DNA from 2 places in the Lentzea xerophila genome. Region 2 is predicted to be linked to the other one. Evidence: predicted binding sites of a transcription regulator. Region 2 holds the regulator's gene; the other holds the start of a gene.
What was found. Region 2 encodes HspR, which represses chaperone genes until heat shock. Its sites were predicted from a motif close to ANNTTGAGTNNNNNNNACTCAANNT; they were not measured.

Region 1: ACRSBM_RS01950 (adenylate cyclase) is a predicted target of HspR. The motif match lies at 3,396-3,420, and genes of this name have one in related genera.

What each region holds. Positions count from the first base shown of each region.
Region 1 is NZ_CP194934.1:380,967-387,076, forward strand. It holds gene ACRSBM_RS01930 (S8 family serine peptidase) at 1-406, shown strand, start outside; gene ACRSBM_RS01935 (hypothetical protein) at 479-754, opposite strand; gene ACRSBM_RS01940 (MFS transporter) at 855-2,201, opposite strand; gene ACRSBM_RS01945 (mechanosensitive ion channel family protein) at 2,224-3,306, opposite strand; gene ACRSBM_RS01950 (adenylate cyclase) at 3,421-4,431, shown strand; gene ACRSBM_RS01955 (hypothetical protein) at 4,428-5,417, shown strand; gene ACRSBM_RS01960 (adenylosuccinate synthetase) at 5,414-6,110, shown strand, end outside.
Region 2 is NZ_CP194934.1:8,578,305-8,584,414, reverse strand. It holds gene ACRSBM_RS41245 (IS1634 family transposase) at 1-1,256, shown strand, start outside; gene ACRSBM_RS41240 (TetR/AcrR family transcriptional regulator) at 1,292-1,879, opposite strand; gene ACRSBM_RS41235 (SDR family oxidoreductase) at 1,963-2,862, shown strand; gene ACRSBM_RS41230 (heat shock protein transcriptional repressor HspR) at 2,887-3,315, opposite strand; gene dnaJ (molecular chaperone DnaJ) at 3,321-4,484, opposite strand; gene grpE (nucleotide exchange factor GrpE) at 4,504-5,136, opposite strand; gene dnaK (molecular chaperone DnaK) at 5,133-6,110, opposite strand, start outside.

The DNA.
Region 1 (6,110 bases), 8.2 Mb from region 2:
CAGGACCTCCGACCAGGGCGCTGACCTCGACCTGTTCGTGTACAACTGCACGACGGGCGCCTGCGTGCTCGCCGGTCAGTCGGCGGACGCGGACTCGGAGGAGTCGGTGACGGTGACCAACCCGGCGGCCGGCGCGTGGCTCGTCGTGGTGGACGGTTACGCGGTGCCCGCGGGCACCACGGAGTACGACTACTTCGACGTCTACACCTCGGCTGCTCTCGGCACGCTGACGGTGAACGACACCAACGCCGACCGCGCCGCCGGTGCGTCGTGGAACATCACGGGCGTCATCACGCCGCTGGGCCAGCCCGGTGCCGGCCGCGTGCTGCGCGGTGAGCTCGAGGTGCGCACGGCGGACGAGAACGTCGTCGGCCGCGGTGCCGTGATCGTCCAGGCAGTCAGCTAGCAGTTCGAAGCAGTCGGCTAGTAGCTGGAAGCAACGTAGGAAGCCCCAGGGTCCACGAGATCCTGGGGCTTTCTACGGTTCAGGGAGCTTGTTGCCGAGCGGCTCGTCCAGGTCCACCCTGGACACGCCGGTGATCAGATACGCGTCCTCCACCTTGTCGACCGGCATCTCGGCGCGCAGGTAGCCGATTCTGGGATCGCGCGACTCGACGGTCGCGCCCAGCTCGGTCAGTGCCCGCTCGACCTCCTTGTCGCGTCCCGGCTGCACGGAGATCATCAGTGGCACGGTGAGGTGGCCGTCGCGCTTTGCCTGCTCGATCCGGTTCCTGTCCGGTTTGGCTGAAGACACGACTGGGACCTCCGCATACGGCACGGTTTCGATCCCGTTCGTACCACAGCCACCGAGAGCCAGCGCGCAAAACGCGACGGCGAGCGGTCTTCTCATGGGTCTAGGACGGAACGGGCTCCGCGAGCGGTTGCATGCGGGTTTCCGGCACCGCGAACATCATCACGACCACCGCGGCGACCACCACCGCACCGATCACCGCGAACGTCCAGGCCAGCCCCAGGTGCGGCCACAGCAGCGCCCCGAACAGCACGGGCACGAACCCGGCGCCGATCCGGCTGACCGTCGACGCCCACCCGAACCCGCTGGCCCGCAGGTGCGTCGGGTAGAGCTCGGGCGCGAACGCGTACAGCGCCGGGATCGTGACCTGGATCAGCATCCCGAACAGCGTGATCCACACCTTGGCCGCCCAGTCCACGTTCAGCTGCACCGCGAAGAGCGTGAGCGCGACCGCCGCGAGGGGCGCGCTGATCGCGATCACCCACTTGCGCCCGAACGCGTCCACCAGCCAGGCGCTGGCCAGCGCGGCGACGATGCCCACCGCGACGGTCAGGGTCGTGACCATGAACGCCGCGTACGTCCCGTACCCCTGCGCCTTGAGGATGCTCGGCAGCCACGTGACGGCGCCGTAGTAGAGCAGGAACACCGCGAGGAACAGCACCCACAACGCTGCCGTGCGTTTCGGGTCGTACTGCCAGATGTCCTTGAGCTGCGTGAACATCGCCTTGGCGGAGAGGCGCTGGACGTTCTGCGGCTCCGGCAGCCGCCACTGCTCCTTCGGCGCCCCGGTCCGCGCGACGAGGTCGTCGATGACCTTCTTGGCTTCTGCCGTGCGGCCCTTCGCGACCAGGAACATCGGTGACTCGGGGATCGACCGCCGGATCCAGAACAGCAGCAGCGCGGGCAGCACCATCGTGAGCATGAGGAGCCGCCAGCTGCCCAGGTCGGCGAGGTAGACCGCGGTGAGCCCGCACAGCGTCGCGCCCAGCGGCCAGAACGCGTCCATCGCCGCCAGCACCCGTCCGCGCACCTTGGCCGGGGTGAACTCGCCGACCAGCGCGTAGTCCACCGGGATGCACCCGCCGAGCCCGACGCCCGCCAGGAACCGGAACACGCAGAACGTCACGAAGTCCGGCGAGGCGGCGCCCAGGACGGTGAACAGCGAGAACATGCCGATCGTGAGGCTGAACGCCTTCTTGCGCCCGATGGTGTCCGCGATCGAGCCCCACACGAACGCGCCGACCGCCATCCCGATCAGGTTCGCCGTGCCGACCCAGCCGCGTTCACCCAGGCTGAGCCCCCACTCGGCGGCGACCAGCGGGATCAGGAACGCGTTGAGCGTGACGTCCCACGCGTCGAACAGGAACCCGAGCCCGCCGATGATGAAGATCGTCCCCTGCGCCCGCCACCGCCACGGCAGCCCCTGAACGACCTGATCTCCGGTTCTCATGTGGTCAGTCTGGTGGCATCCACTACTGCTTCGGTCCCGCAAACGCTTGCTCCCGCAGCGTCCCGTCCGCGCTCTCCCCGAACACGCGAGCGTCCGTGTGCTGGTCGCTGGCCGGCTGCTGCCGCTTGGCGCCGGTGACCGTCCGCGTCCTCACCTGCGGCAACGAGCCGCCGTGCTGGCGCTGCACCCAGTCGACGAGGTGCTCGCGCGTGAGACAGCGCAGGTCCCACAGCTTGCCGGCGTCGGCCGCGCTGACCAGCGCACGCAACCGCACGAACCCGTGCGTCGCCTCCGTCACCTGCAACACGGACACCCGCCCGTCCCACAGGTCGCTGGCCTCCAACATGGACCGCATCTCCTGCCGCATCGCCTCGACCGGCACCGTCCAGTCCAGATCCATCTCGACGGTCCCGAGCAACGCCGACTGCGTACGGGTCCAGTTCTCGAAGGGGGTCTTCAGGAAGTAGGAGGTCGGCAGCACCAGGCGCCGGTCGTCCCACAGGTGCAGCACCACGTACGTCAGCGTGATGTCCTCGACCCGTCCCCACTCGCCTTCGACCACCACGATGTCGTCGAGCCGCACCGCGTCGCTGAACGCGATCTGCAGCCCCGCGATCAGGTTGCCCAGCAACGACTGCGCGGAGAACGCCGCCACCGCACCGATGACCGCCGCGGAGGCCAGCACGGTCGACCCGACGGCCCGTGCTCCGGGGAAAGTCATCAGGATCGCGCCGACCGCCAGCACGCCGATGACGACCAGCACCAGCCGCCGGACCAGCGTGACCTGCGTGTGCACCCGCCGCGCGTGCCGGTTGTCCGTGACGTCCGTGCGGATCCGCGACAGCGAAATGTCCACAAGGGTGCTGACGAGCGCGGCCAGCAACCACGCTCCGGCGAGGATCAACGCGATGCCCAGCGCGTGCAGCACGACCGGAGCGTCGACCGGGTACACGCTGAGGCTTATCTGCGCGGCCAGCAGAGCGCCGAACACCTGGCCGGGCCGGTACATCTTGCCGCTGTGGGTGAAGCGGCGCACCAGCCGGTGGACCACCTCGACGACGAGCAGTGCGAAAGCCACAGAGCAGCCCATGACGACGAACAGCACATTTCCTCCTCCCGTATCGAGGCCGGGTACCCGGCCGCCGGGGAGGAGAACACCATGAGTCCGCTCACGAACGCCAGCGTTGCAATCCGGGTTTGAGTCGCATAGACTCAAACCATGGTCACGACAGCGGAGGCACTGGAGCTGGTGGAACGAGCCGGATCGGCCGAGGGGCTGTTCGGGCCTCGCACCGCCGATCCCGCCCAGCGCAAGCAGGCACGGCGCCTGTACCGAACGCTGGCCTCGGTGCTGCACCCTGATGTGGTCGGACCGGGCAACACGAGGGCACACGCGGCAGCGGCGATGCTGACCCGCCTGCACCACGAGTGGACGCAGAGCACGACCGTCGAGATGAGAACAGAGACCGGCGTCTACCGCATCGGGGAACCGTTCGCGGCTGGCAGCATCGCCAACCTGTACGAGGCGGACGGGCCGTACGTGGTCAAGGTGGTGCGCAACCCGGCTCTCAACCCGTTGCTGCACGGTGAGTGGCAGGCGTTGCGGGCGTTGGAGAGCTTCACCGACCAGAACCAGTGGTTGCGCCCCTTCTATCCGCGCCTGCTCGACACGTCGGGCGACGTCGCCAAGGGCTCGCGTGCCTTCACAGTGCTCGACCCGCTGCTGGACGGTTTCGTGACGCTCGCGGACGTTCGGCGCGCGTTCCCGGAAGGGCTCGACGGGCGCGACTACGCGTGGATGCATCGCAGGCTGCTCAAAGCACTGGCCGGTGCACACCAGATCGGCCTGGTGCACGGCGCCGTGACCGCCGAGAACGTCATGGTGCACCCGCGGCAGCACGGGATCGTGCTGGCCGGCTGGTCGTTCGCCGTCGAGGAAGGCCAGCGGCTCCTCGCGACCAGCCGCACTATCACCTACCCGCCGGAAGTCGAAGCAGGCGAACCGGTCACCGCGGCGACGGACGTCCACATGGCACACGCGCTGATGCTCGACCTCTTGGCGCACAACGAACATCGGCAGAAGGCCTTTGCTCGTGGATGCCTGCAGGACCGCCCGTCGCGGCGACCTGACGCCGTCGACCTGCTCGGCGAGTACGACGACCTGCTCGAAGACCTTTACGGCGCACGGGTTTTCCGCCCGTTCGTCCTTCCCAAGAAGACAGGAGCATGACGATGGGACACGGCAAGTGGGATGACAACGCCTACGCCGCGGCGAAGACCTTCCGCGCGGCCAAGGGAATCGCGGACTTCGGCTACACCGCCTCGATGAAGTCGGCACCCGCGGCGAGCTGGAAGGCCGCGCCGTCGCTCGACCCGTTCAAGGTGGCGTTCCGCGAGTGCCGCGACTCGCCCGACCACGCCGACTCGACACCGATCGCGGTGCTGTTCGACGTGACCGGGTCGATGGGCAGCGTGCCGAGAATCATGCAGGGCAAGCTCGGCAAGCTGCACGGCCTGTTGCAGCGCAAGGGATATCTCGCCGACCCGCAGCTGATGTTCGGCGGGATCGGTGACGCCGACAGCGACCGGGTTCCGCTCCAAGTCGGCCAGTTCGAGTCGGACAACCGCATGGACGAGCAGCTGCGGGACATCTTCCTCGAGGGCAACGGTGGCGGGCAGAAGAGCGAGTCCTACGAACTGGCCGCGTACTTCGTCGCGCGGCACGTGGTCACCGACGCGTGGCAGAAGCGCGGCCGCAAGGGCTACCTGTTCATCATCGGCGACGAGCTGAACAAGCCACGCCTGGAGGCCAGGCACATCCGCCGGATCATCGGTGACGACGTCAAGCAGGACATCGACCCGGTGTCGGTGTACCGCGAACTGGCCCGCAAGTGGAACGTCTACTTCATCCTCCCGAACCAGTCGTCGTACTTCAACGACGACACCATCGGTGAGCACTGGCGGACGATCCTCGGGCAGAACTTCCTCAAGCTCGACGATCCCGGCGCGGTGTGCGAGCTGATCGCCGCGACGATCGGCATGGAGGAACGCGTGGTCGACCTCGACCAGGCACTGGTGGACCTCGCCGAGATCGGCTCGGTCGCCGAGAGCAAGGCCGTCGGCAAGGCCCTGGTCGCCGTCGGTGGCGCGCGGTCGGTCGCGTCCACCGCGACTCCGCTCGGCATCGACGGTCCCGACGACGTGGCGCTGACGTGAGGGACCACGTGATCGTCGTCGGGCTGGGGTTCGGCGACGAGGGCAAGGGAGCGGTGGTCGACGCGCTGTGCGCCGACGGGCCGGTGTCGGTGGTGGTGCGGTTCAACGGGGGAGCGCAGGCCGCGCACAACGTGGTCGTCGACGGGCGGCACCACACGTTCAGCCAGTTCGGGTCCGGCACGCTCGCGGGCGTGCCGACCTGGCTCTCCCGCTACGTGCTGGTCGAACCGATCGCGCTGGCGACCGAGTCACGCGAACTGGAGGCCCTCGGCGTCGCCGACCCGCTGTCGCTGATGTCGATCGACGCTCAAGCACTGCTCACGACGCCGTTCCACGTGGCCGCGAACCGGGCCAGGGAGAGGGCCAGGGGCGGCGACCGGCACGGGTCGTGCGGCAAGGGGATCGGCGAAACAGCCTGGTACGGGCTGCTCGCCGGGGCAAGCGAGGGGGACGTGGTCGAGGGGCAACGGGTGCTCGGCGAGCCGGGCCCCGCCCCGACCGTCGGCGACTGCCTGAACCCCGCGGTGCTGCGCACGAAACTGGACGCGCTCGCAAGGTTCTACGAGCCGTTGATCGGCGACGGCCCGGACGTCGGCGAACTGGTCGGGCTCTACGGCGCGTTCGCGGACGCCGTCCGCATCACCGAGGGCCACGAAGGACTGCTCGACGCAGGCCGAGTCGTCTTCGAGGGCG
Region 2 (6,110 bases):
CGGCGTTCGGGCTGGAGGTGTCCCGGCTGCACTGGGACATGACCTCGATCTCCCTGCACGGGGACTTCGCCGGCAACGACGAGGACTACCCGGCCCCGAAGTACGGCCACCCCAAAGACCGCCGCCACGACCTCAAACAGATCCAGGCCGGGCTGGCGGTCACCTCCGACGGCGCGGTCCCGGTGTTCCACCGCGCCTACGACGGCAACGCCGGCGAGGTGACTCAGGTCGTCGCGGCGATGACCGCGCTGACGAAAATGGCCGCGCCGCGGGACTTCTTGCTGGTCGGGGATTCCAAACTGGTGTCCTACAGCAACCTTGTGGCGATGGCTGATGCCGGTGTCGCGTTCCTGGCGCCCGCGTCCAAGACCTACGTCCCGGCCGCTGTCCTTGCCACGCTGGACATCCACGCCGCAGTCGAGGTCGACCACGTGGCCGAACGAGACCTGGGAAAGCCTACCGCCGAGCAGGGCCGGTGGCGGGTGCTCGAGGACACTATGACGCTGACCGGGCCCCGCAAGAAGGACCCCGTGCTCACGCTGCGCCGGGTGTTCGTGCACTCCACCGCCCGCGCCCAGGCCGCCGTCACCGCACGAGAACGCAAACTCGCCCAGGCCCGCGCCGACCTGGGGCGGCTGGCACGCGGGCTGGGCAGCCGGCACTATCCCGACGCCGCGTCAGTCACCGCCCGGATCGCCACGATCAGCAAGGCCCGCCGGGTCAGCGCCTTGCTGCGCGCCACGGTGAGCACCGACCCCGCCACCAGCAAACCCGCCCTGGCCTGGGAGTTCGACGACCAGGCCCTGGCCGCCGAGGCCGCCCTCGACGGCTGGCACGCGCTGCTGACCAACCTTCATCCCGCCGACGCCGACACGGCCGAAGTGCTGCGCCGCTACAAGGGCCAGGAAACCGTCGAACGCCGCTACGGCGCGTTCAAGGGACCACTCGCGGTGGCGCCGCTGTTCCTCAAGAACAACCGGCGCATCGCCGCGCTGATCACCGTGATCTGCCTGGCACTGCTGATCTTCTGCCTGATCGAACGCCAGACACGACTCGCGATCGCCCCGCACACCACACTCGACGGACTCTACGTCGGACGCCCCGCCAAACCCACCGGCCGGCTGATCTTCGAGGCGCTGGCCCGGCTCCGGCTCATCCCTGCCACCGCGAACGAACCTCCCGGCATCCCGCAACCACCACCACTACAGGCCACACTCCTGGCCCTGCTAGAGGTTGATCCAACCAGGCCAAGATGATCAAATCCCACCTCGGAAATGATCACCAAAGTTGATCAACCCCCATGTGCGGAACGCGGGTCTAGAGCTGTGACCGCCGCACGGACGTCGGCGAGCGACCGGCGGGCGACTTCGGCGAAGTCCCCGCCGGTCTCCAGCCAGCCGCTGTAGGCGCGCCGGAACGCCAGCAGGCCGAGCTCGGCCGCCACGCTCGCCTCCAGTTCCGGCACGCCGCGCTGCCTCAGCGCGTCCGCCATCGCGGTGGAGAACCCGACCATCTTCAACGCCTCGCGTTCGCGCAGCTCGACGTTGCTCGCGACCACCGCCAGCCGCTGCGGTCCGTGCTCCCGGCGCTCCTCGGTGAACCCGGCGGAGATCGCCGCCAGCGCCGCCTCGACCGCGGCCAGCGGCTCCGCCGACTCGGACGCACCGGCGATTCCGCCGGCCAGCAGGCCGGACAGCGCCTCCTGCCCGCTGAACAGCACCTCGCGCTTGTCCCGGAAGTGCCGGAAGAACGTGCTCTTCGTGAGGCCCGCGCGTTCGGCGATCTGCGCGACCGCGGTGTTGTCGTACCCCTGCTCGCTGAACAGGTCGAGTGCGGCGCGCACCAACCGCTCCCGCGCGTCCGGCTCCCATCGACCCATGCCGCACAGTCTAAGTGATGCGACTCAGTCTCATCACTCTGCTACTGTTGATGAGACCAAGTCGCATCACTTCGAGGAGTGTCATGAAGGTCTTCGTCACAGGCGCCAGCGGCCACGTCGGGTCGGCGCTGGTCCCGGAACTGCTGCGGGCAGGGCACGAGGTCGTCGGGCTGGCCCGCTCGGACGCGTCCGCCGCCAGGCTCGAAGCCCAGGGCGTCGCCGTCCGGCGAGGCGATCTCGACGACCTGGACGGGCTGCGCAAGGGGGCGGCCGAGGCAGACGCCGTGGTCCACCTGGCGTTCAAGCACGAGGAGATGTTCTCCGGCGACTACCGGGGCGCCTCCGACGCCGACATCGCGGTCGTCCGGGCGTTCCTCGACGAGCTGTCCGGCACCGGCAAGACGCTGGTCGGCACCGCCGGCACGCTGTCCTACTCCGGCCTGGGCCACACGGCCACCGAGGACGAGCGCGTCCCCGACGACCACTCCCGCGGCACCGCACGCAACCTGATCATCGACGCCACCACCGTGCGGGGCTCGGTCGTCGTGCTGCCACCGACCGTCCACAGTGCACTGGACACGGCCGGTTTCATCCCGATCCTGGTCAGGACCGCCCGTGCCACCGGCGTGTCCGGCTACCCCGGCGACGGCGCGAACCGCTGGTCCGCCGTGCACACGCTGGACGCGGCGCGGCTGTACCGGCTGGCCGTCGAACGGGCTCCCGCCAACGCGGTGCTGCACGCGGTCGCCGAGGGGGCCGTGCCGCTGCGGGCGATCGCCGAGGTCATCGGACGGAAGCTGAACCTTCCCGTCGAGAGCATTACGGCGGAACGGGCGGCGGAGCACTTCGGCCCGCTCACCGACATGGTCGCGCGCGACGCACCCACGTCGAGTGAGCGCACGAAGGCGTTGCTGGGCTGGGAACCGCGGGAACCCGGCCTCCTGGAGGACCTGGAGACCGGGTTCTACTTCGAAGAGCGCTGACCCAGCGCGTCAGAAGCGCTCGGCCTATTTCCTGGGCTTGGGTTTCCACACCACGAGCGCGGTCTCCTGCCGGATCGGCACCAGGTCGCGCCGGTAGGACGCGTGCACCGCGGCGGCCGCGGCGTCGGCCGCCGCGTGCGCCTGCGCCAGTTCCTGGGTCAACTCGCTGACCCGTGCTCGCAGGGCGTCGACCTGGTTCTCCAGATCGATGATCCGCTTGATGCCGGCGAGGTTCACGCCCTCGTCCTGCGACAACCGCTGGACCTCGCGCAGCAGCACGATGTCGCGCATCGAGTACCGGCGCCCGCCACCGGACGTGCGGCCGGGGGAGACCAGGCCCATCCGGTCGTAGGAGCGCAGGGTCTGGGCGTGCAGCCCCGACAACTGGGCCGCCACCGAGATCACGAAGAACGGCGTGTCCTCATCGGTCCCGGGAGGGAACGGAAAACCCACCGAACTCACCGCCCTTCAAGCAGCGCGTTCAACTCACCGCGCGGATCATGGTCAGTGGTCACGTCGGCGTAGGCCTCGAGGGCCTTGCGGGCCTCGGACGAGAGGTTGTTCGGCACCGCGACCTCCAGGGTGATCAGGAGATCGCCCGCGGACCCGTCCCGCTTCGTGATCCCCTTGCCCCGCGCCCGCAGCACCCGCCCGGAGCCGGTGCCCGCGGGCACCTTCAAGGTCACCTTGCCGTCCAGTGTCGGCACGGTCAACGTCGTGCCGAGCGCCAGCTCGGAGAACGTCATCGGCGCCGTCAGCGTCAGGTCGTTGCCCTGGCGGCCGAACACGCTGTGCGGGTTGACGTGCACGCGCACGAACAGGTCGCCGTTCGGGCCACCGTTGCGGCCCGGTTCGCCCTGTCCCGCGAGCCGGATCCGCTGGCCGTCGTCGACACCCGACGGGATCCGCACGGTCAGCGTGCGGGTGCGGGTGCTGACGCCGTCGCCGGCGCACTCGGGGCACGGGTCGTCGATGATCCGGCCGGTGCCGCGGCAGTCACGGCACGGCTCGCTGAACGCGAACGCGCCCTGCGAGCGGGTGACCAGGCCGGAGCCGGAACAGGTCGCGCAGGTGTGCGGCGTGGTGCCCGGCCTGGCACCCGAACCACCACACGTCGTGCAGGCGGCGGGAGAGGACAGGCGCAACGGCACCGTCGCCCCGCGAACCGCCTCGGTGAAGTCGATGCGGACGTCGGTCTCGACGTCCTCGCCACGACGCGGCCGCGTGGGCGAACCGCCCGCCGCGCCGCCACGCCGGTTGAACAGGCCGCCGAGCAGGTCGCCCAGGCCGCCGCCACCGGTGCCCTGCGCGGCACGGCCGAACAGGTCGTTGACGTCGAAGCCGCCGGAGCCGAAGCCACCGGAGCCGGGGAAGCCACCACCGCCGGCGAACAGGCGGCGTGCCTCGTCGTACTGCTTGCGCTTGGCCGGGTCCGACAGCACGCCGTAGGCCTCGGAGACCGACTTGAAGCGGGCCTCGGCCTTGGCGTCACCGGGGTTCGCGTCGGGGTGCAGCTCGCGGGCGAGCTTGCGGTACGACTTCTTGATCTCGTCCGCCGACGCCTCGGAGGAGACGCCCAGCTCGCGGTAGAAGTCCTTTTCGATCCAGTCCCTAGCACTCACCGGACGTCTCCTCCTCTCGTCAGTTCTCTTCGGCCTGCGGTGCGGCAGCAGGCTCGTGGTCGGTCACCGCGACGAGCGCGGGCCGGACGAGCTTGTCGCCGAACGTGTAGCCGCGGCGCAGGACGGCGGTGACCGTCGGCCCCTCGACGTCCGGGGACGTGCTGTGCTGCACGGCCTCGTGCACCGACGGGTCGAACGCCTCGCCCTCGTGCGCGAACGGCTCCAGGCCGGTCTTCGACAACGTGGACACGAGCTTGTCCGCCACCGCCTTGAACGCACCGGTCAGGTCGCCGTGTGCGGCGGCCCGCTCGATGTCGTCCAGCACCGAGAGCAGCTCGGAGGCGACGGACGCCTTCGCGTTGGTGATCACCGCTTCGCGGTCGCGTTCCACCCGCTTGCGGTAGTTCGCGTACTCGGCGGTGAGCCGCTGCAGGTCGGCGGTGCGCTCGTCGAGCTGGGTCTTCAGCTCGGCGGCGACGGAGTCCACGACCTCGGCGACCAGTGGTTCGGAATCCGGAGCAGCGTCTTCCTCGTCGGCGGCGGCGTGGGCCGGCGACCGGACCTCGCCCGTCTCGGGGTCGATCCGGCGCCGGTCGTTCACGACGACCTGAGGCTGCTCCTCGTCAGGGGCGGCGTGCCTCGGCTCGGTCACTTCTTCTCGTCCTCGTCCACGATCTCGGCGTCGACGACGTCGTCGTCCTTCTTGGCGTCCGCACCCGCGGCACCCGGCGCGTCGGCACCAGGGGCCTCGGCGCCCGCGGCACCCGGCGCGTTGGCGTAGATCGCCTGGCCGATGGCCTGGGACTCGGTCGCGAGCTTCTCGACGGCCGTCTTGATGGCGGCGATGTCGGTGCCCTTGAGCGCCTCGTTCGCCTCGGCGATCGCGGCGTTGACCTTGTCCTTGATCTCGGCCGGGAGCTTGTCGTCGTTCTCCTTGACGACCTTCTCCGTCTGGTAGACGAGCGTCTCGGCCTGGTTGCGGACCTCGGCCTCCTCGCGGCGGCGCTTGTCCTCCTCCGCGTGGGCCTCGGCGTCCTTGACCATGCGGTCGATGTCGTCCTTCGGCAGCGCGGAGCCACCGGTGATCGTCATCGACTGCTCCTTGCCGGTGCCGAGGTCCTTCGCCGACACGTGGACGATGCCGTTCGCGTCGATGTCGAAGGTGACCTCGATCTGCGGCACGCCACGCGGGGCGGGCGGCAGGCCGGTCAGCTCGAACATGCCGAGCTTCTTGTTGTGCGCCGCGATCTCGCGCTCACCCTGGAAGACCTGGATCTGCACGGACGGCTGGTTGTCGTCGGCCGTCGTGAAGGTCTCGGAACGCTTCGTCGGGATCGTGGTGTTGCGCTCGATCAGCTTGGTCATGATGCCGCCCTTGGTCTCGATGCCGAGGGACAGCGGGGTGACGTCGAGCAGCAGGACGTCCTTGACCTCACCCTTGAGGACACCGGCCTGCAGGGCGGCGCCGACGGCGACGACCTCGTCCGGGTTCACGCCCTTGTTGGGCTCGCGGCCGCCGGTCAGCTCCTTGACGAGCTCCGCGACGGCGGGCATGCGGGTCGAGCCACCGACGAGCACGACGTGGTCGATGTCGCCGACGGAGACGCCGGCGTCCTTGATCACGTT